3 regions of the Paenarthrobacter sp. 22069 genome follow, and region 1 is predicted to be linked to each of the others. Evidence: riboswitches for the same ligand, from Rfam matches in the RefSeq annotation. Region 1 holds a riboswitch; each other region holds the start of a gene.

Evidence for each region. Region 1 has a riboswitch for thiamine pyrophosphate ahead of ACTJK0_RS05725 (ECF transporter S component). Riboswitches for the same ligand answer to the same signal wherever they lie in the genome.
Region 2: another riboswitch for thiamine pyrophosphate. It lies ahead of thiD (bifunctional hydroxymethylpyrimidine kinase/phosphomethylpyrimidine kinase); the one in region 1 lies ahead of ACTJK0_RS05725 (ECF transporter S component).
Region 3: another riboswitch for thiamine pyrophosphate. It lies ahead of thiO (glycine oxidase ThiO); the one in region 1 lies ahead of ACTJK0_RS05725 (ECF transporter S component).

What each region holds. Positions count from the first base shown of each region.
Region 1 covers NZ_JBQEQF010000005.1:137,279-144,231, forward strand. Annotated here, with positions in the region: gene ACTJK0_RS05715 (CbiQ family ECF transporter T component) at 1-796, opposite strand, end outside; gene ACTJK0_RS05720 (ATP-binding cassette domain-containing protein) at 793-2,337, opposite strand; gene ACTJK0_RS05725 (ECF transporter S component) at 2,337-2,960, opposite strand; TPP riboswitch at 3,028-3,167, opposite strand; gene ACTJK0_RS05730 (iron-containing redox enzyme family protein) at 3,416-4,471, shown strand; gene ACTJK0_RS05735 (glycosyltransferase) at 4,504-5,559, shown strand; gene ACTJK0_RS05740 (CDGSH iron-sulfur domain-containing protein) at 5,643-5,858, shown strand; gene ACTJK0_RS05745 (DUF4235 domain-containing protein) at 5,961-6,224, shown strand; gene mnhG (monovalent cation/H(+) antiporter subunit G) at 6,249-6,653, opposite strand; gene ACTJK0_RS05755 (monovalent cation/H+ antiporter complex subunit F) at 6,643-6,921, opposite strand; gene ACTJK0_RS05760 (Na+/H+ antiporter subunit E) at 6,918-6,953, opposite strand, start outside.
Region 2 covers NZ_JBQEQF010000014.1:57,468-64,420, reverse strand. Annotated here, with positions in the region: gene ACTJK0_RS13005 (Rne/Rng family ribonuclease) at 1-1,569, shown strand, start outside; TPP riboswitch at 1,715-1,811, shown strand; gene thiD (bifunctional hydroxymethylpyrimidine kinase/phosphomethylpyrimidine kinase) at 1,819-3,336, shown strand; gene rplU (50S ribosomal protein L21) at 3,601-3,909, shown strand; gene rpmA (50S ribosomal protein L27) at 3,971-4,234, shown strand; gene obgE (GTPase ObgE) at 4,353-5,942, shown strand; gene proB (glutamate 5-kinase) at 5,947-6,953, shown strand, end outside.
Region 3 covers NZ_JBQEQF010000008.1:69,180-76,132, forward strand. Annotated here, with positions in the region: gene ACTJK0_RS08365 (DNA-methyltransferase) at 1-434, opposite strand, end outside; gene ACTJK0_RS08370 (DEAD/DEAH box helicase) at 444-2,114, opposite strand; gene ACTJK0_RS08375 (RNB domain-containing ribonuclease) at 2,405-3,922, opposite strand; gene thiE (thiamine phosphate synthase) at 3,959-4,693, opposite strand; TPP riboswitch at 4,721-4,839, shown strand; gene thiO (glycine oxidase ThiO) at 4,832-6,133, shown strand; gene thiS (sulfur carrier protein ThiS) at 6,130-6,366, shown strand; gene ACTJK0_RS08395 (thiazole synthase) at 6,371-6,953, shown strand, end outside.

The DNA of each region.
Region 1 (6,953 bases):
TGCCCAGCCACACCATGTTCCACGTTCCCGCCGCAAGAGCCGCCGCCAGGGAAAGCCCGGCCATCACCACGCCGCCAGCCACCACGCCCAGGTCCAAGGCGCTGAAAGTGGATTCCCGCGCCCACGTCCTGTTGCCGCCGCCAAAGCCGCGCGCCTCCATGGTTACGGCGAGCCGGGACGCGCGGCGGATTGCCTGCACCAGGAGCCCGAAACTCTGCCCCAGCGTCGCTTTGACCCGCTGGCCCACGCTGCCGCGCGAGCCCACGCCGCGCGCCCGCCGTGCCATCCCGATAGTTTGCCATTCCTCGGCCATGAGCCCCACCAAGCGCATCGCGGCCAGGGTCCCCAGTACGAACCGGTGCGGTAGCCGCGCCTTCTGCGCCAGCGCATCGGCGAGGTCCGTCGGGTCGGTGCAGCTCATCAGCAGGACCGCCGGCAATGCAATGGCAAAGCCGCGCAGGAGGAAGCCGATACCCAGCTGCAGCGAGCCTTGGCTCATGGTCCAGATGCCGACGTCGAGCAGGATCCTTCCGCTGTCCGGCGCCAGGATGGAGGTGCTCCACCCGCCCACGGCGGCGGCGAGGATCAACGGCCATCCACGCTGCCACAGCAGGGTCAGGGTGAGTCCGGCCAAGGGAAACAGCAGCAGTTCGAAGACCAGGGCCACGGAGGCCGACACCCAGTCGATCGACAGTGCCAGGACCGCCGTGATAAGGAGGACGGCCCCGAATTTACTCAGGGGGTTGGCCCGGGCCAGGAGGGCACGGTTGCCGGCCAGGGTGAGTTCCTGCCTCATGGCGCCACCGCTTCCGTCGCGGCCATCCGGAGCTCCACCCCGCCCAACGCCGCCGTGAATTCGGCGTCGTGGGTCACGGACACCACGGCGGTGCCGGCATCCAGCAGTTCGGACAGGAACGAGGCCAGCTCGGCCCACGTGTTGGCATCCTGGCCGAAGGTGGGTTCGTCCAGGACCAGTACCTGGGGGCTGGCGGCGAGGACGGTGGCCACGGAAAGCCGCCGTTTTTCGCCGCCGGAGAGCGTATAGGGGTTGGCGTCCACCAGTTGGGTGAGCCGCAGCCGCTCCAGCAGTTCATCAACCCGGTCCTCGCCGTGGCCCAGGTGCCGGGGGCCGAACAGCAGCTCATCGAGCACCTTGCCCGTGACGAACTGGTGCTCCGGCTCCTGGAACACTGTCCCCACCCGCGAAATCAGTTGCTCGGCCTTCCAGTTGTAGGGGTCGATTCCCGCGCCACGGCTGAGGTCCAGCGTGGCGGAAACCTTCCCGGAGACGGGCTCCAGCAGCCCGGCAAGAGTCAGCGCGAACGTGGACTTCCCGGCGCCGTTGGGACCGGTGATGGCGAGGGCCTGGCCGGCGCGGACCTGGGCCGCCAACCCTTCCTGGACCGGGACGGCCGGAATCCTGCGGAGGCCCTTGCGGCGTGGACGTCCGCGGGAGACAGCAAGCTGTTCGGCGGCCAGCAGGAGGTTCCCGGTGCCGGGGGCGGGAACCTCGGAACGGCCGCGGGTAGCCGGTACGTAGCCAGGGACCCACACACCGGCCGCCGCGAGCATGGCGCGGGCGTCGCTGAGCACCCGGTCCGGAGGCCCGTCCAGGAGCACGGCAGGGTCGGCAGCGGAACCCGGCTGGAGTACGACGATCCGGTCCACCAGGTCCTTCCATACGGAAACCCGGTGCTCCACCACAACCAGGGTGGCCCCCGTCTTGTCCAGGCAGCGGGCAACGGCGTCCCGGACTTCCAGGACCCCGTCCGGGTCAAGGTTGGCTGTGGGCTCGTCCAGCAGGATCAGCCCGGGGCGCATCGCCAGGATGCCCGCCAGCGCCAATCGCTGCTTCTGCCCGCCGGACAGGGCCGACGTCGAGTGGTCCAGCGGGAGGTGGGAGAGGCCGACGTCGGCAAGCGCCTCGTGCACTCGCGCCCAGATAGCGTCCCGGGGCACCGCAAGATTTTCGGCACCGAAGGCGACGTCGTCGCCCACGCGGGACAGGACCACCTGGGTTTCGGGGTCCTGCTGCACCAATCCGGCGCGCCCGCGCTGGGCGCGGGGCACGGCGCCGTCAATGAGCAGCGAACCGGACTCGTCGGCGTCGCCTGCCTCGCCGTCGTCGTTAATGTCGCCCAGCACCCCGGCAAGCGCATGCAGAAGCGTGGACTTCCCGGCCCCCGAGGGACCGAGCAGCAGCACCCGCTCACCAGGGCTGATGTCCAGGTCGAGGGCATGGACGGCAGGCCTGGTCCGCCCGGCATGCCGCCAGCCCCAGCCGCGCGCGCTAACGGCGGCGGGGCGGACCGCCGCGGCGGCGTCCTGGGAAGCCATCAGGAGAAGACTGGCTCCGTGGCGGCCTTGCGGGATGCGAAGGAGCTGAGCACTCCGGTGCGCGCCAGGCCCCGGGTGGCCAGCCAGGACAGGGCGCCGGCGATAACCGCGCCTGACACCATGCAGAACAGGATGTAGGCGAGCTTGTCCCCGCCGGAGTACGCGATGTTCCAGCCCCACGGCGCGAACGAGTCGTTCAGGCCACAGAACAGGCCCGCGGCCGCGCCGGCCAGCAGGGACACCGGCAGGTTGAACTTGCGGTAGACGAAGATGGCGAAGATGATTTCCGCTCCCAGGCCCTGGACGAAGCCGGAGAACAGGACGGACGCGCCGTACTGGGAGCCCATGAGGAGCTCGCCCGTGGCGGCCACGGTCTCACAGAACAGGGCGGCCCCGGGCTTGCGGATGATCAGCATCCCCAGGACACCGGGGATCATCCATCCGCCGGCGATCAGGCCGTTCAGGGGCGGGTAGGCGGCGTTCATCGGCACGGATACCGCGGCCGCGGCCTGGTCCCAGGCCCAGAAAATAACGCCTCCGGCGATGGCCACCAGCGCGGCGACCACGATGTCCACGACGCGCCAGGACTTACTGGTGGTCTTCTTGATTGCTGCAGTGCTCATTGAATCCTCCTGGGAAACAGGAGGGGAAAGTGGACCCGGCTGGCGGCCTGTAGCCGTGCAGCCGCGACACTTTGAGAACTCGACTCCCTTGCGCCGGTACTAACCGGATCAGGTTCGAGGGTCTGCGGCTGTCCGCACTCTCAGCGCCCACCTGCGGTTCCCGGCTGGTGCCGGATGGCCGACGGCGGCGCTCCCCTGTCGTTTTTAGTGTTGCGTTGAATTTGGGTAAGGCTTTTTGCCCTTCCAGGCGTGCACAAGTTTACACCGGTAAGCCCCTGATGGAGGGCTCCTGGCGCCTATCCTCCGGGATGTGACCAGGCCGGCGGCCTGCTGAGGCAAGGCCTTAGCTTTTATTAGTAATCATGCTTACTATATTGGTTCCCGGGATCGACGCGGACAGGGTGAAGGAGCTCCGTCCGCGGTCACGGAAACAGCCCGGCAGAACAAGGAGCACCATGAGAATTCCGGAAACCAGAGGCCCTGTCAGCAGCGCCCTCTTCGCGGCCCTGGCACAGGCTCCTGATTCGGCGGGGGCAGAGCTGGACGCACTGCACCGGCAGGTGGCGGGGCGGTTGGCCCAAACCACCGACATCATCGGCGACGAGGACATCCAACTGGCCCTCTTCTGCCTCTACGAGCTGCACTACTCGGGCCTTGACGGCGTCTCCGACGCCTGGGAGTGGGAGCCGGGGCTGATCCGGGTGCGGCGGCTGATCGAGGAACCCTTTGAAGCGGCCCTCCGTTCTGCGGCCCGGCAGGCAGCAGGAAACCTCGAACTGCCCGCCGGGGTTTCCATGACCAGCGACGCTGTGGCCGATGTCCTCTTCGGCCTTGCCGCCGGGGACACCGGCCCCAGCGTCTCCCGTTTCGTTGCCCGAAAGGCAAGCCTGGACCAACTCAAGGAGTTCCTGGTCCACAAATCCGTGTACCAGCTGAAGGAAGCCGATCCCCACACCTGGGCGATCCCGCGCCTCAGCGGACGGCCCAAGGCGGCACTGGTGGAAATCCAGGCGGACGAATACGGCGGCGGGCGCCCGGACCGGATGCACAGCGCGCTGTTCGCCCGGACCATGCGGGGCCTGGGCCTGGACGACTGCTACGGCGCCTACGTCGATGCAGTTCCCGCCGTCTCCCTGGCATCGGTGAACCTCATGTCGCTGTGCGGCCTGAACCGGCGGCTCCGCGGCGCCATCACCGGCCACCTGGCCATCTATGAAATGACGTCTTCCCAGCCCAACCGCTTCTACGGCAACGGATTCCGCCGGCACGGTTTCGGCGCGGACATCACCCACTACTTCGACGAGCATGTGGAGGCCGACGCCGTCCACGAGCAAATTGCGGGGCGGGACCTGGCAGGCGGCCTGGTGGAAGCAGAGCCGGAGCTCCTCGCGGATGTCCTGTTCGGGGCGACTGCCGTCATGGCCATCGACAGCCGCCTGTCGAACCACCTGATGTCCTCCTGGGAAGCCGGCAAATCTTCGCTCCGCATGGCCGTGCCGGCGGCAGCATGACCGCGGCCCGCACTGCAGCGACTCATGACGTCGTGGCGCCCGACGCAGAATACATCCTTCCCCTTCGATGGGCCTCGGACTCGGGCCTGGCCGAATTATCGGCCTACCTCCGGCACCTCGTGGACTGGATACCCGTGACCGTGGTGGACGGCTCGGATCGGGCCCTTATCGAGAGCCACCGTGCCGCGTTTCCCCCGGCCGTTCGCCTCATCCCGCCGGACCAGCAGCACGTTTCCGCCGGAGCACAACCCAGCGGGTACGGGCGCGGCAGCAACGGGAAGGTGGCCGGGGTGATGGCCGGGGTGCGCGCCTCGGAGGCGGAGTTCCTCGTCATTGCCGACGACGACGTCCGCTACACGCGCGAGGCCCTGGCCGCCGTCGTGCATCACCTCAGGTCGGCGGACGTGGTGCGGCCGCAGAACTACTTTGCGCCGCTCCCCTGGCACGCCCGCTGGGACACGGCCAGGACGCTGCTCAACCGCGCCTGGTCCGCCGACTATCCGGGGACGCTGGCAGTTCGGCGCAGCGCCCTCCTGGCCACGGACGGCTACGCGGGAGTCCTGTTCGAAAACCTGGAACTTATCCGGACCATCAAGGCCGCCGGCGGCACCGAGCGGATCCTCCCCGGCCTGTTCGTGGCGCGCAGGCCACCCACTGCACGGCATTTCATCCGGCAACGCGCCCGGCAGGCCTACGACGACTTCGCCCAGCCGCGGCGGCTCCTTGCCGAGTTGGCCTTGCTCCCCGCAGTTGCCGGTACCGGCCTGCTTCCTGCCATCTTGCGGCGGGTGGCCCTTTTGGCTCTGGCGGGAGCGGCCGTGGCCTGCGCAGAAGCAGGACGACGGCGGGACAACGGGACGGCCGTTTTTCCAGCCTCAGCTGCATGGTTCGCGCCGCTCTGGGCCCTGGAGCGGGCCGCCTGCGTTTGGCTGGCCGTCTTTTTCGGGCTGGCAGGCGGCGTCCCCTACGCCGGCGGCCGGATCAGGACGGCGGCACACAGCGAAGCGGAACTGCGGCGGCGCCATGCCGGAAAGCTGGCCGCGGCCTGCCGGACGCAGGCACCAACCATGGATGCGGTGCCGGCATGACGCCCAAAGAGGAGCACGACCCCCAACAGCGACACGACCCAGGACAGCAGCATGATCCCGGACAGCAAGGAACAGGAGGCAACGTGGACCAGGAATCCGCGGCGGGCTCAATAGTGGTGTGCCCGGACGGGCCCTTGATCGTCAGGGGCGGGTTCGAGATCGTCACCCCCTCGGGGGATGCCGTGCCCCGGGAACGAAAGACCGTGGCGTTGTGCCGGTGCGGGGCCTCGGCGATCAAACCCTACTGCGACGGCACGCACAAAATGATCAAGTTCCGCACCGAACCACCAACCGCCTAGTTCACCAGGCCCGTCCGCCCGCCACGTCCTTGCCATGACCGGCACGGCTGTCGGGCTAGGGTGGAGGCAGTCCGTTTTCCGCCGCCGCAAGGAGTTACAGGAATGAACCTATTCATCAAGCTGCTCGGGACCGGGGTGAGCCTGGGTGCGGGCCTGGCCGGCACCAAGCTGGTCAACACCATCTGGGAAAAGACCACCGGCCAGAAGGCACCCACGGGCAAGCACGAGGATGTCCCCACCAGCCTGCGTTCGGCGCTGACCTTTGCGCTGATCTCGGCGTCGGTCAGTGCCATCATCCAGGTCCTGGCCAACCGGGGCACCCAGCGCGCCATCGCCCGCTTCGCCAAGACCCAGGACATCGTCTAAGGCAGGACAGCGTCCAACACTGCGTTACCCGCCGTCGCCGGGGCCGTCCTTCAGGGCAGTCTCGGCGGCGGCTTTCTGCACCACGGCCTCCAGTTCGTCGGAGGTAAGCAGTTCCCGGTGCAGGTGCTTGGTGCGGTAGCCCGCCCGGCCCACCATGTGCGCCGACACGGGCACCGTGAGCAGCTGGAAGATCCACGCCACCACCAGGACCGGCCACACCCACCACGTGCGCATCTGCAACCCGATGGCCGCCAGCAGCAGGAACAGGCCCAGCACCTGGGGTTTGGTGGCGGCATGCATCCGGCTCAGCAGGTCCGGGAAACGGAGCAGGCCAACGGCGGCGCCGAGGGACAGGAGCGCCCCCACCACCATGAACACCGCGGAGACGGCGTCGATCCATCCATCAGGTCCGGAGAAGTCAGGATTCATCAGGCTTCACCCTCCGGTCAGCGACGAACCTGGCCACGGTCACGGATCCGATGAATCCGATGATGGAGATGGCCACCACCAGCATGAGGTTGTTCAGGTGGCGGTTCACCGCCATATCGATGCACAACGCCCCGGCAAGGATGGCCAGCAGCACATCCGCTGCCAGCACCCGGTCAAGCAGCGACGGGCCCCTGGCAATCCTGATGATGGCGCCGGCCGCCGCCAGCGAGAAGATCACGGCTGAAACAGCCAGGACAACCTGCATCATGCGGCGGCCTCCAATCGGACGGCTTCAAGTTC
Region 2 (6,953 bases), on a different contig from region 1:
GGCGAGCCGGACCTGACCATCAAGGTCGTCCGCGACGTCTTCAACGAGGACTTCTCCAAACTCATCGTTTCCGGCGAGGAGGCCTGGGACACCATCGAGGCGTACGTCACCTACGTGGCGCCCGATCTGGTGGGCCGGCTCGAGAAGTGGACCAAGGACCAGGACATCTTCTCCGCCTGGCGCATTGACGAGCAGATCCACAAAGCCCTGGAGCGCAAAGTCTTCCTGCCCTCCGGCGGCTCCCTGGTGATCGACCGCACCGAAGCCATGACCGTGGTGGACGTCAACACCGGCAAGTTCACCGGCAGCGGCGGCAACCTCGAGGAAACCGTCACCAAGAACAACCTCGAAGCCGCAGAGGAGGTGGTCCGCCAGCTGCGGCTGCGCGACATCGGCGGCATCATCGTGATCGACTTCATCGACATGGTGCTCGAATCCAACCGGGACCTGGTCCTCCGCCGCCTGGTGGAATGCCTGGGCCGCGACCGGACCAAGCACCAGGTGGCAGAAGTTACCTCGCTGGGCCTGGTCCAGATGACCCGCAAGCGCATGGGTACCGGGCTGCTGGAAGTCTTCGGCGAGCAGTGCGAAGCCTGCGCAGGCCGGGGCGTGGTGACCCACGACGATCCCGTGGAGCACCGCCGCGCCAACATCGTGGCCGCTGAGCACCACGTCCAGCGCACCGACAACCGTCCCGAGCCCCGCGGCGAAGCCCACCGCCCGGAAGGGCAGCGGAACGACAACGGCCAGCCCGGCGTCCGTCCGGAGCGTAAACGCCGCCGCGGCCGCGGCAACGCGCAGCCCGAAGCGGCCCCGGCCCCGGCAGTCCACGTCCACACCGTCCAGGCCGACCCGACAGATGCTGAGCGGCACGCGAAGGCGGAAGCCACCAGGCTTGCCCTGGCCAACATCGCAGCTGCCGCCCACGCGGCGCACCTGCACGACGACGAGGTGGCCGCTGCCCGGCAGGTGCCGTCTGTCCCGCCTGCTGCCGCTCCCGACGGGGAGAAGCACGACGACGACACCCCGGGGCGTCCCGCGGCCGTCCTGACGTTCGGCGGTGAGCAGGTCCCGCTTCCGTTCGTGGAGCACGCTGAGGAGCACCACCCCAAGCCGGCTCTCACCCTGGACCGGTTGGCCGAAGCGTTCGCGCAGCTCGGCCAGCCCGCATCCTCCATGGAGGACGCGCTGGCCAAGGACGCGGATGCCGAACAGCGTGCGGAAGCCGGACAGCCTGTGGAAGCCGGACAGCCCGTGGAAGAAGCGGCGGTGGCACAGCGGCCGGCAGCGGTGGAAGCCCCGGCGGAAAAGGACTACTCCGACCACACCCTGGAGCAGTCCCGCCAACGCCGGCCACGGCGCCACCGTGCCGCCAGCCGTGCCCAGGGGGCCGCCAACGAAACCGCTGTCCAGCACCACGAGAACGTCCAGGCAACGGGCGCCGGTCACTCACATGCCGCGAAGGCTCCCGAGTCCGGCAAACCCCAGCCCGGCGCGACCGCGGGACCGGGCAAGGCTGCAGAGGAACCCATCATCCTCGGCGTCGGGGTACCCGCCTCGGAGCTCTAAGCAGGCCGGGCCGCCGCGCCAGCATTTAAGTCCCCGTCGAGTGGACAGTCCCCCTGAATGACGGGGGGTACAGTCCACCGGGCGGGGACTTCCTGCATCCGGGGGATGTCACCTTTCCCGCGCCCGGGGGTCAGCAGCTACTCTGGAAACCGACACGGGGTGCCGCGCAAAGGCCGGCTGAGATCCAGACCCGTTGAACCTGTCCGGCTAGTACCGGCGAAGGGATGTCTTTTGTCTTCGACCCTCTCCATGCCCCTCGCGGCTGTCCCGGAAACTGCCCCGCAGCCTGTGGGCCGTGCCGTCCCCCGTGTGCTGTCCATCGCCGGTTCCGACCCGTCAGGCGGGGCCGGCATCCAGGCGGACCTCAAGAGCATCGCGGCCCACGGGGGCTACGGCATGGCCGCTATTACGGCGCTCACCGCACAAAACACCCGGGGCGTGCAGGACGTGCACGTTCCTCCGGCCGGGTTCCTGGCCCGGCAGCTGGACGCTGTCAGTGATGACATCAGTATTGACGCCGTCAAGATCGGCATGCTGGGTGATGAGACGGTAATCCGCACTGTCCGCAGGTGGCTCGAAAAGGTGCGCCCCGCCGTCGTGGTCCTCGATCCGGTGATGGTGGCAACCAGCGGTGACCGGCTGCTGCAGGAATCCGCCGAGGCCGCGCTGCGGGAACTGCTGCCCCTTGCCCACCTCATCACGCCGAACGTGCCCGAGCTTGCCATGCTGGTGGGGGAGGACCCAGCCGCGGACTGGGAAACGGCGCTGGACCAGGGCAGGCGCCTGGCCGCAGCCACCGGGGCCACCGTGCTGGTCAAGGGCGGGCACCTGGCAGGTCCCGGCTGCCCCGATGCGCTGGTCAACACCGGCGGCCTCCTGGGCCAGGAAGTGGTGGAAGTCCATGGTGACCGGGTTGCCACCCGCAACAGCCACGGCACCGGCTGCTCGCTGTCCTCCGCCATGGCCACGGTGCAGGCATGCCTGGGCAACTGGGAAGCCTCCCTGCGGACGGTCAAACCCTGGCTGGCAGGTGCATTGGAAAGCTCCGGCGTACTGGAGGTAGGCCAGGGGAACGGACCGGTGCACCACTTCCACCACGTCCGGCCGGCCCTGCCGGAAGGGGGCTTCGCGGCCCTGTTGTGGTCTGAAGCGCAGCAGGACCTCGAGGATATCTACGCGCTGGACTTCATCGACGGCCTGGCCTCCGGCGGCCTCGCCGAAAAGGACTTCGCCTATTACCTGGCCCAGGATGCCCTTTACCTCAACGGCTACTCGCGCGTGCTTGCCCGTGCCAGCGCCATGGCCCCCTCCGAGGCCGAGCAGCTGTTCTGGGCCGCCTCTGCCCAGCAGTGCCTCGAGGTGGAATCGGAACTGCACCGCTCCTGGCTCAGCACCAGGCCTGCCCCGGGCGGCCTGGGCCCCGTGACCAAGGCCTACGTCGACCACCTCACGGCAGCGTCGGCGTCGGGCAGCTACGCAGTCCTGGCCGCTGCCGTCCTGCCCTGTTTCTGGCTTTACGCCGAAGTGGGCGAAAAGCTGCACGCCCGCTTCCTTGCCTCCGGCGAACCGGACGGACACGCCTACGCGGACTGGCTCCGCACCTATGCCGACGAGGGCTTCGCCGCGGCCACCCGCAGGGCCATTGCCATTGTGGACGCAGCGGGACGGAACGCGTCCGACCATGAGAGGTCCGCGATGGTAAGGGCCTTCAAGCAGTCGTGCCGACTCGAAGTTGAATTCTTCGACGCGCCGCGGCTGCATTCCTGACCGCCGGGAGGCAGCCGCACCGCTATCATGGAACGGCACGGTAACGGCGTTGCCGCCGGCTTGTGGTTATTATCACAGCCGGGCCGCCGGAACCAGCCTCATTTGCGGCCGAAGACGGATTTAGCGTATTCTGGATCTTCGGTGCTTACGCCAACACTTGGGTTATGACCCCACGGCGTTGAGGCACAGCGAAAAACCAGGCTTTTAGTGAGTCGGTTACGCACGCAAATTTTGTTATAAACGTCGAGAGAAGTGAGTTCCCAAGTGGTGTACGCGATTGTCCGCGCAGGCGGCCGCCAAGAGAAGGTTTCCGTTGGAGACTTCGTTACCCTGAACCGCGTCGCCGGTGGAGCCGGCAGCACCATTGAGCTGCCCGCACTGCTCCTGGTTGACGGTGACAAGGTCACCTCCGCCGCCGCCGACCTGGCCAAGGTAACTGTTACGGCTGAAATCCTCCAGGACCTCCGTGGTCCTAAGATTGTCATCCAGAAGTTCAAGAACAAGACCGGGTACAAGAAGCGCCAGGGTCACCGCCAGGAACTGACCAAGGTCAAGATCACCGGCATCAAGTAACCACCGGTTACTGTTCAGGTATTTCAACAGATTCCCCAGAATTTAGAGGCAGGCATTTCAGATGGCACATAAAAAGGGCGCGAGCTCCACTCGCAACGGTCGCGATTCCAACGCTCAGTACCTCGGCGTCAAGCGCTTCGGCGGCCAGGTTGTTTCCGCAGGCGAGATCATCGTCCGCCAGCGTGGCACCCACTTCCACCCGGGCGCCGGCGTTGGCCGTGGCGGGGATGACACCCTGTTCGCCCTGACCCCGGGCGCCGTCGAGTTCGGCACCCGCCGCGGTCGTCGCGTGGTCAACATCGTTGCTGCTGCAGCTGCAGAGTAACAACAAGTTCTGAACCGGTGGAGCGGGCCTGAGGGTCCGCTCCACTGTTCTTTTAACCGCATTACAATCGATGTGGCGTCCCCGGACGCCATGTAAACAGCATCTGAGGGAGATCCACGTGGCCAGCTTTGTAGACCGGGTAGTACTGCATGTATCCGGCGGTACCGGCGGCCACGGATGCGTCTCCGTCCACCGTGAGAAGTTCAAGCCCCTCGGCGGTCCCGACGGCGGCAATGGCGGCAACGGCGGCGATGTGATCCTGCGCGTCGACCACCAGACCACCACCCTCCTTGACTACCACCACGCACCGCACCGCCACGCCAGCAACGGCGGCCCCGGCATGGGTGACTGGCGCGGAGGCAAGAACGGCGAGACCCTGGTCCTGCCCGTTCCGGACGGCACCGTCGTCAAGACCAAGGACGGCGAAGTCCTCGCAGACCTGGTGGGTGAAGGCACCGAGTACATCGCCGCAGCCGGCGGCCCGGGCGGGCTGGGCAACGCCGCCCTTTCCTCGCAGAAGCGCCGCGCCCCCGGATTCGCGCTCCTGGGCCTGGAAGGCGAGTCCCGCGATGTCGTCCTGGAACTGAAGTCCATTGCCGACATCGCCCTGGTGGGGTTTCCTTCCGCCGGTAAATCGAGCCTGATCGCGGCCATGTCCGCTGCCCGCCCCAAGATTGCCGACTACCCGTTCACCACGCTGGTGCCCAACCTCGGCGTGGTACAGGCCGGCGACGTCCGGTTCACCATCGCGGACGTTCCCGGGCTGATTGAAGGGGCCAGCGAGGGACGCGGCCTGGGCCACCACTTCCTCCGCCACGTGGAGCGCTGCGCGGCATTGGTCCACGTGCTGGACTGCGGCACCCTCGAATCCGAACGTGACCCCCTCTCGGACCTCGCCATTATCGAAGGGGAGCTGGAGAAGTACGCGGTGGACATGAGCTATGCCGGCCAGGACGGCGAAGTGGTTCCGCTTAACCACCGGCCCCGGCTGGTGGCGCTCAACAAGGTGGACCTGCCCGACGGCAAGGACATGGCCGAGTTCGTCCGCCCGGAACTCGAGTCCCGCGGCTACCGTGTCTTCGAGGTGTCCGCCACCAGCCACGAGGGCCTGCGCCAGCTGGGGTTCGCCATGGCAGAGATCGTCCAGGCCGCCCGCGACGCCATTGCGGCCGCACCTCCCAAGGTCCAGCCCACCGTGCTGCGCCCCCGCGCCGTCAACGAGGCCGGGTTCAAGATCCGCCGCGAAGAGAAGAACCTGGAACCGCTCTTCCGCGTCCTGGGCGAAAAGCCTGAACGCTGGGTCAAGCAGACCGACTTCACCAACGAGGAAGCCATCGGCTACCTGGCAGACCGCCTGGCCAAGCTTGGCGTGGAAACCGAACTGTTCAAGCAGGGCGCCAAGCCGGGCGACACCGTGGTCATCGGCGGGGAAGACGGCGTCGTCTTTGACTGGGAGCCCACCATGATGGCCGGTGCCGAGCTCCTGGCCTCCCCGCGCGGCACCGATGTGCGGTTCGCCGATATTGGCGACCGCCCCACCCGCACCCAGAAGCGCGAAGAGCAGCAGGAGCGCCGCGACGCCAAGGCAGCCGCCCGTGCCGAGCTTGAGGCGGAGCGCAAAGCCGGCATCTGGACCGAATCCGTCAGTGGCCGCCGTGCCGCCCAGCCCGTCAAGGAAAGCGGACTGGAAGCGGACGATGACCTCTAGGGGCATGACCGCGGAGCCGGCCGGGCGCACCGCGGACAGAAGTGCGCTGGCAGGGGCCCGCCGGATCGTCGTGAAGGTGGGGTCCTCCTCGCTGACAAGCATCAAGGGCGGCATCTCGGAGGAGTCGCTCACGGCATTGGCGGATGCGCTGGCGGCCAAACGCAACGCAGGTGCCGAGATCATCCTGGTCTCGTCCGGCGCCATCGCCGCCGGTCTTGCGCCCCTGGGCCTGGCCAAGCGTCCCCGGGACCTGGCCACCCAGCAGGCAGCCGCGAGTGTGGGCCAGGGACTCCTGATGGCCCGGTACACCCAGGCCTTTGCCGCGCACGGCGTCACCGTCAGCCAGGTCCTGCTCACGGCTGAGGACCTGATGCGCCGCAGCCAGCACACCAACGCCCTCCGGGCCATGGACCGCTTGCTCAACCTGGGTGTCGTCCCCGTCGTCAACGAAAACGACACCGTGGCTACCCACGAAATCCGCTTCGGCGACAACGACCGCCTCGCCGCCCTGGTGGCGCACCTGGTCCGGGCCGACGCACTCGTGCTGCTGTCCGACGTCGACTCCCTGTACGACGGTCCGCCCGCCCTCGGTGCCAAGCGCATCCCCCTGGTCACCGGGGCGCACGACCTCGAAGGCGTTTCCATCGGCAAAGCCGGCAAGGCCGGCGTTGGCACCGGCGGAATGATGACCAAGGTGGAGGCTGCCACCATGGCGGCAGGTTCCGGAATCCATGCCCTGGTGACATCCACCCCCAACGCTGCTGCTGCGCTGAACGGCGAGGACGTGGGGACCTGGTTCTCCGTCAACGGCTCCCGGAAGCCGGTCCGCCTGCTCTGGCTGGCGCACGTCGCCTCGGTGCAGGGCCGCCTGGTCCTGGATGAAGGGGCAGTTCGCGCGGTCCGCCACCACCGGACCTCACTGCTGCCGGCCGGCATCTCCGGGGTGCGCGGTGACTTCGAAGCGGGCGACGCCGTGGAGCTGGCAGGTGCCGACGGCACCGTTATTGCCCG
Region 3 (6,953 bases), on a different contig from region 1:
CCGTAGTCATAGGCCCAGATGATCTCGTTCAGGAAGCACTCGCGGCCAAAGATGGCATCCAGCATGACCTTGGCGTAATGCACCTCGCGGTAGTCCAGGTGGAGGTAGAGCGTCCCGTCATCGGCGAGCAGCCGCCACGCTTCCACCAGCCGGGGTTCCAGGAAGGACCAATAGTCGCTGAAGGCATCGTCGTAGCGGTGCAAGGCACCCTTGATGGTGTCGTAGGAGCGGCCCTTGAAGCCGACCCGGTCCCCGCTGCCGCCGGCGTTCACCACCATCCGGGTTTCCTGGCGCTGCTGCGGCCTGCCCGTGTTGAAGGGCGGATCCACATAAATGAGTGTGAAGGCGCCGTCCGGCAGCGTGGGGAGGTATGCAGCGTTGTCCGCATGCACCACCAGGCTGCCGCCGTCCGGCGCCCAAACAGTGTCAGTCATCTCCGGCAGTTAGCCCTCGGACGTGCCAGGTTGCGTGCCCTTGTCGGCACCTGCCACCACTTCCCCGTTGCGGCGGCGGGTGCGGGTCCGGGGCCGGCGGGTCCGCGAGGGCTGTTCGCCCTCGGTTGCGGGGGCAACGGCCTCGCTGGCAGGGGCGGCGGAGTCAGGCGTACGACGGCGGCGCTCGCCGCTGCGCTTGGTGTCGCCGGCGCTGCGGCCACCTGCGCGGTTTCCGCTGCGGTCTTCCCGTCCACGGCCGTCCCTGTCCCGTGACCGGCCGCCGTCGCGGCTGTTCTTCTTGCCCGTCTCGCCCAGGTCCTCAAGCACCTCGGCGTCGACACCGGCCAGGGTCCGCTTGTCGCGGGGCAGCCGGCCTTTGGTGCCCTCGGGGATGTCGAGGTCGGTGTAGAGGTGCGGCGAGGAGGAGTAGGTTTCGACGGGCTCCGGCACGCTCAGCCCCAGCGCCTTGTTGATCAGGCCCCAGCGCGGCATGTCGTCCCAGTCCACGAACGTGACGGCGGTGCCCTTGTTGCCGGCGCGGCCGGTCCGGCCCACCCGGTGCAGGTAGATTTTCTCGTCTTCCACGCACTGGTAGTTGATGACGTGGGTGACGTCTTCGACGTCGATGCCGCGCGCGGCGACGTCCGTGGCCACCAGGACGTCCACCTTGTTGTTGCGGAACGCCCGCAGCGCCTGCTCCCGGGCGCCCTGGCCCAGGTCACCGTGGATGGCGGCGGCCGCGAAGCCACGGTCCACGAGTTCCTCGGCCACCTTGGCTGCGGTGCGCTTGGTCTTGGTGAAGATGATGGTCCGGCCGCGGCCGCGGGCCTGCAGGATGCGGGCCACCACTTCGGTCTTGTCCATGCTGTGCGCGCGGTAGATCAGCTGGCGGATGTCGCGCTTGGTCAGTCCCTCGTCCTCGGGATCCGCCGCGCGGATATGCGTGGGCTGGGTCATGTAGCGGCGGGCCATGGCGATGACCGGCCCGGGCATGGTGGCGGAGAACAGGAGCGTCTGGCGCACGGCGGGAGTTGCCGCGATGAGCGTCTCCACATCCGGGAGGAAGCCCAGGTCCAGCATCTCGTCGGCCTCGTCCAGCACCACGATCTTGACGTTCTTCAGGCTCAGGTGCTTCTGCTTGTAGAGGTCGATCAGGCGGCCGGGGGTGCCGACCACTACCTCGACGCCCTGCTTCAGTGCTTCGACCTGCGGCTCGTAGGCGCGTCCGCCGTAGATGGTGGCGATCCTGGCGTTGCGCTTCCGCGATGCCGTGACAAGGTCCCCGGCAACCTGCACGGCCAGTTCACGGGTGGGAACGATGACCAGGGCCTGGGGGGCTCCCGGGACGGCGAGCTTGGCGTAGCCGGGATCGTCCTGTCCGATGACGCGCTGCAGGGCCGGAATGCCGAAGCCCAGAGTCTTGCCGGTGCCGGTCTTGGCCTGGCCGATGATGTCGTGGCCGCCCAGGGCCACCGGCAGGGTCATGGCCTGGATGGGGAAGGGGTGGGTGATGCCGGCGTCAGCCAGGGATTCGACGATGTCCTGGCGGACGTTGTAGTCCGAGAAGGACTTTTCCGCGATCTCATGCGGCTTTTCGTCGGAGATGATGGTTTCTTCCGGCTCGATGGTCTCCGTGCCGGACGCGTCGCTCAGAAGCTGGTGGGTATGCAATTCACTCACAGGGGAGTTTCCTTATTCATTTAGGCATTGGCGCCGCCTGCTCAACGGGCCGGCCAGTGTGGCCGCTCCGGAGCACGCTCAGGCGCGCAAGCAATTCCAGTGGAAGCCGATCGCGGGCTATCTAATGCTGGCACTGGTGACCAGCGGGCAAATCTCAAGATCGCGTAGGGGCGGGCTTGTTGGTTTCTAATTCAGGAAATCAACGACCGGGCATCCAGTTTCTACCCTCCCAGTCTAGCCGTACGGGCGCGGAAACACTTTTCGCCCCGCCTGCTGCGCCCGCTGGAGCCTCAGGAAACCAGCTCGAAGTGGACCTGGCGGGTGGTGATGTCCGACGAAACCAGCCGCACGCGGACCTTGGTGCCGGATTCCAACTCGCCGGCGCAGCGCGCGGTCACGGCGGGTTCGGCAATCTGGATAATGCCAGAGCTTCCATTGCCGTTGCCGTTCTTGCCGTTGCCATTTTTGGCGTTCCCGTTGCCGGAGCCGGCGCCGGAGACGTTCCCGTTCCCGTTTTGGGGCTTGGAACCCGAAATGACGATTGCGTCGAACTCCTGCCCAATGTGGTTCAGCAGCAGCGCCGCCTCAACGGTGTCCAGGGCAAGGCGCTCCATGCGGGAGGCCAGCTGGTCCGAGCCGGCCATGATGCCCGGCAGCAGCGGAAGGGCCTCGCGGGCCCAGCCGGGAACATCGCCGCCGTTGCTCAGGGCCTCGCAGATGACCAGCACGAAGCGGTCCACCAGCCGGCGGAGGGGTGCAGTGGTGTGGGCGTAGGCAGCGCCGATGGCGGATTGGATGCCGTCCTCGGGGACGCTGCCGTCGAAGGCGGTATAGGACGCGCCGCGGAACAGCATGCCGGCCGAATGCATGATCGCCAGCTGGCGCGGATCGGTGGGATCCAGCGACCGCAGGTACTCGCCGTAGCTGGCGTGGCCGTCCCAGGGCTTGCCCAGTGCCTCGGTCTGGAGCCGGAAGTGCTTCAGGCTCCGCTCGTCCGGAGCCGGCATGGTGCGCAGGATGCCCACCTTGCCCTCCAGCATCAGCTGCGCTGCGGCCATTCCCGTCATCAGCGAGATCTGCGCGTTCCAGTCCTCCACCGGAAGCTGCGGTACGGCGTCGATGCGGTAGCCGCCGTCGGGCAGTTGCACAATCTCCTGCTCGGGCATGTTGAGGCTGGCCCCTTCGCGTGCCCGTTCAAGTGCCACCCGTTTTAGGCCCACCTCGCGCAGCAGCTTCAGCACCGGGGAAGCGGTTCCTGCGTCGAGGTCTGCCTGGGCGCCCTTGTAGCTGAGCTTGTCGCGGCTGCGGATTTTGGCACGCCGGACACCTACGGACAGCACGCCCGCGTCGTCGCCGAGCGTGAAGTCCCAGACGAAGGCTGAACAGTCCTGTCCGGGCAGCAGGCTCCCGGCCCCTTCGCTGATGACTTCCGGGTGCAGCGGGATGCGCCCGTCCGGCGCGTAGAACGTCTGGCCCCGGCGCCGCGTTTCCGCATCGAGGGGGCCACCGGGAACCACGAACGCCGGGACGTCGGCAATCGCGTACAGCACGCGGTAGCCGTTCCCGTCCTGCTCGATGAACACCGCCTGGTCCAAGTCCGTGGACGATGCGGGATCGATGGTGATGAATTCGACGGCCGTCAGGTCGTAGGACGGCAGCTCCAGCGCCGCCACGGCAGCGCGGGCATCCTCAACGGCATCCGCCGGATACGGGCCCGGCAGTTCCAGTTCGGTGCGCAGCTGGCCCAACGCCTCTTCCAGGGCGTTCCTGTGGTCATGGACGTTGGGGGCCAGCCGATGGTGTGACACAAAAATCAGCCTAGCTCCAAGTCCACGGATATGGCATCAGGAGGCGGCGGCGTCCAGCGCGTCGACGAGAGACGCCGCAGCGGCCGCGGGATCGGAGGCCCCGGTGATGGCCCGGACCACCACGATCCTGCGTGCACCCGCTTCCGCCACCTGCCGGACGTTGCCGTGATCGATCCCGCCGATGGCGAACCACGGCACCGGCTCCCCGGCCTGACGCGAGGCTTCGGCGGCATATTCCACCAGCCCGGTCCCGACGGCGGACCTGCCGGGTTTGGTGGGCGTGGCCCAGACCGGCCCGACGCAGAAGTAGTCCAGGCCTGACGGGCCTGCGGTGGCCGCCAAGGCAGCGTCCACCTGCTCCGGGGTGTGGCTGGAAAGCCCGATGGCTGCGTTGCCGTTGACCAGGGTGCGCGCCGCCGGAAGGGGCAGGTCCTTCTGGCCGACGTGGAATACCGGCGCCCCGGACAACACCGCAATGTCCGCCCGGTCGTTGACGGCCCACAACTTGCCGTGCCTGACTGCCGTCTCCTTCAGGATGGCCAGCAGGTCCAGTTCCTCGGCGGCCTCGATGGCCTTGTCCCGCAGCTGGATGATGTCCACGCCGCCGGTGAATGCCGCGTCCACGAACCCGGCGAAGTCGCCTTGGTCCCGGCGCGCATCGGTGCAGAGGTACAGGCGGGCCGCCTTGAGCGCGTCGTTGTCCCGTGCATTGACAACTTCGGTGGCCGGGGCGTGCGGACCGGCAGGGAAGGATGAGGTGGACACATTCATGCCTGCAAGCCTAGTTCCTCTAAACTGGGCTGGTACTGCGGGAGCCCGCGGCAGCTGTCACAAAGCGCCGGGCTGAGAGGGCGTCAGAGCCGACCGCTTGACCTGATCCGGTTAATGCCGGCGTAGGGAAGGAACCAGATGCGCACCCCCTTAGACAGTTTTCCCGGGGCGGCGGACCCCTCCGCCAATTCCAGCGTCCGCGCCGACGTCGCCGTCATCGGCGGGGGAGTGGTGGGGCACGGGATTGCCTGGGAAGTGCAGCGGTCCGGGCGCTCCGTCGTCGTCATCGACGATGCGCCGGGTACAGGCGCCAGTTGGGCAGCCGCGGGCATGCTTGCCCCCGTCAGCGAACTGCACTACCAGGAGGAGGACCTCCTGGAACTTATGCTCGATTCCGCATCACGCTGGCCGGCCTTCGCTGCCCGCGTTGCCGCTGCAACGGGCGAGGACTGCGGATACCTGACGACGTCGACACTCGCCGTGGGTGCCGACGCCGCCGACCGGCGTGCACTGATGGACCTGCGGACCGTCCAGCAGGCCAACGGCCTGGCGGTGGAGCCCCTGACGGTGCGGGAGGCCCGGAAGCGCGAGCCGCTCCTCAGCCCGGCCATCGCCTGCGCCATGGATACCCCATCGGACCACCAGGTGGATCCGAGGCGGCTGGTCCTGGCCCTGCGGCTGGCCCTCGCCGGCGCCGCGCAGGGAAACCCGGAACTCTCCGTCGCCGGGGCGGTGCAGGGCTTTGCCGTGCCGGGCCGGGCCGCAGGGCTGTTGTGGGAGGGCCCAACCGTTGCGGGCGTCAGCCTGTCCGGCGGCGGGACCGTCCTGGCCGCGGAAACCGTCGTCGCCAACGGGCTGCAGGCGGGGGCGCTTGGTGGCCTGCCGGACGGGCTTGAGCTGCCACTGCGGCCCGTCCACGGGGACATCCTCCGCCTGGCCGTTCCCGGACATCTTCGGCCCCTGGTGACCTCAACGGTGCGCGGCCTGGTTCACGGCGTGCCGGTGTACATCGTTCCCCGGCAGGACAGCACCGTGGTGATCGGCGCTACCCAGCGGGAGGATGCCCTCTCTGACGCCGTCAGCGCCGGCGGTGTTTACCAGCTGCTGCGCGATGCCCAGGCGCTGGTGCCCGCCGTCGCCGAACTTGAACTGCTCGAATCCACTGCCCGTGCCCGTCCCGGAACCCCCGACAACGCCCCTCTGCTGGGCCGGGTACAGGTGGCTTCCGGCCCGGACGCCACCAGCGCAGGCCACGTTCCGGGGCTCATCATCGCCACAGGATTTTTCCGGCACGGCGTCCTGCTCACCCCTGCCGCCGCAGCAATCTGCACCGGACTGCTGGACGGAAAGGCCGATCCCCGCTGGGCGCCCTTCAGCCCGGACCGCTTTTCCAGGCCGGTGACGGCCGGCACAAGCCCGCACATCAAGGAGACAGCGTGAACATCATCCTCAACGGAAAACCGCACCACGTGGCCGACGGCGCCTCCATCACCGCGCTCGTCAGCCAGGTCACCGGACGCCCGCTTGCCGAGAACGGCCAGGCGACGGACGGCGGCAAATTGGGCGTCGCCGTCGCACACAACGCCCAGGTGGTGCCGCGGAGCCAGTGGTTCGCCACGGCGCTCGCCGAAGGCGACGACATCGAACTCGTTACAGCAGTACAGGGAGGCTGACGCCATGACCGAAACCAACACCATCTGCTCCACCGGCACCGGCGCCGGCGACTCCTTGGTGATCGACGGCGTCGCCCTCGAATCCCGGCTCATCATGGGCACCGGCGGTGCGCCCAGCCTCGATGGCCTGGGCGCTGCGCTCCTGGCCTCCGGGACCGCGCTGACCACGGTGGCCATGCGCCGCTACTCCACGGCCGAGACCGGTTCCTTGTTCCAGCTGCTGGTGGACCATGGAATCCGGGTACTGCCCAACACCGCCGGCTGCTTCACCGCCAGGGACGCCATCCTCACGGCGGAACTGGCCCGTGAAGCCCTGGAGACGGACTGGGTGAAGCTGGAAGTCATCGCGGACGAACAAACCCTCCTGCCGGACGCCGTGGAACTCGTGGACGCCACGGAACAGCTGGTCAACCGCGGCTTCAAAGTCTTCGCCTACACCAACGACGATCCCGTGCTCGCGCTGCGGCTGGAAAACCTGGGCGCCACCGCGGTCATGCCGCTGGGCGCCCCCATCGGCACCGGGTTGGGGATCCTGAACCCGCACAACATCGAGCTCATCGTCTCCCGTGCCTCGGTGCCCGTGGTCC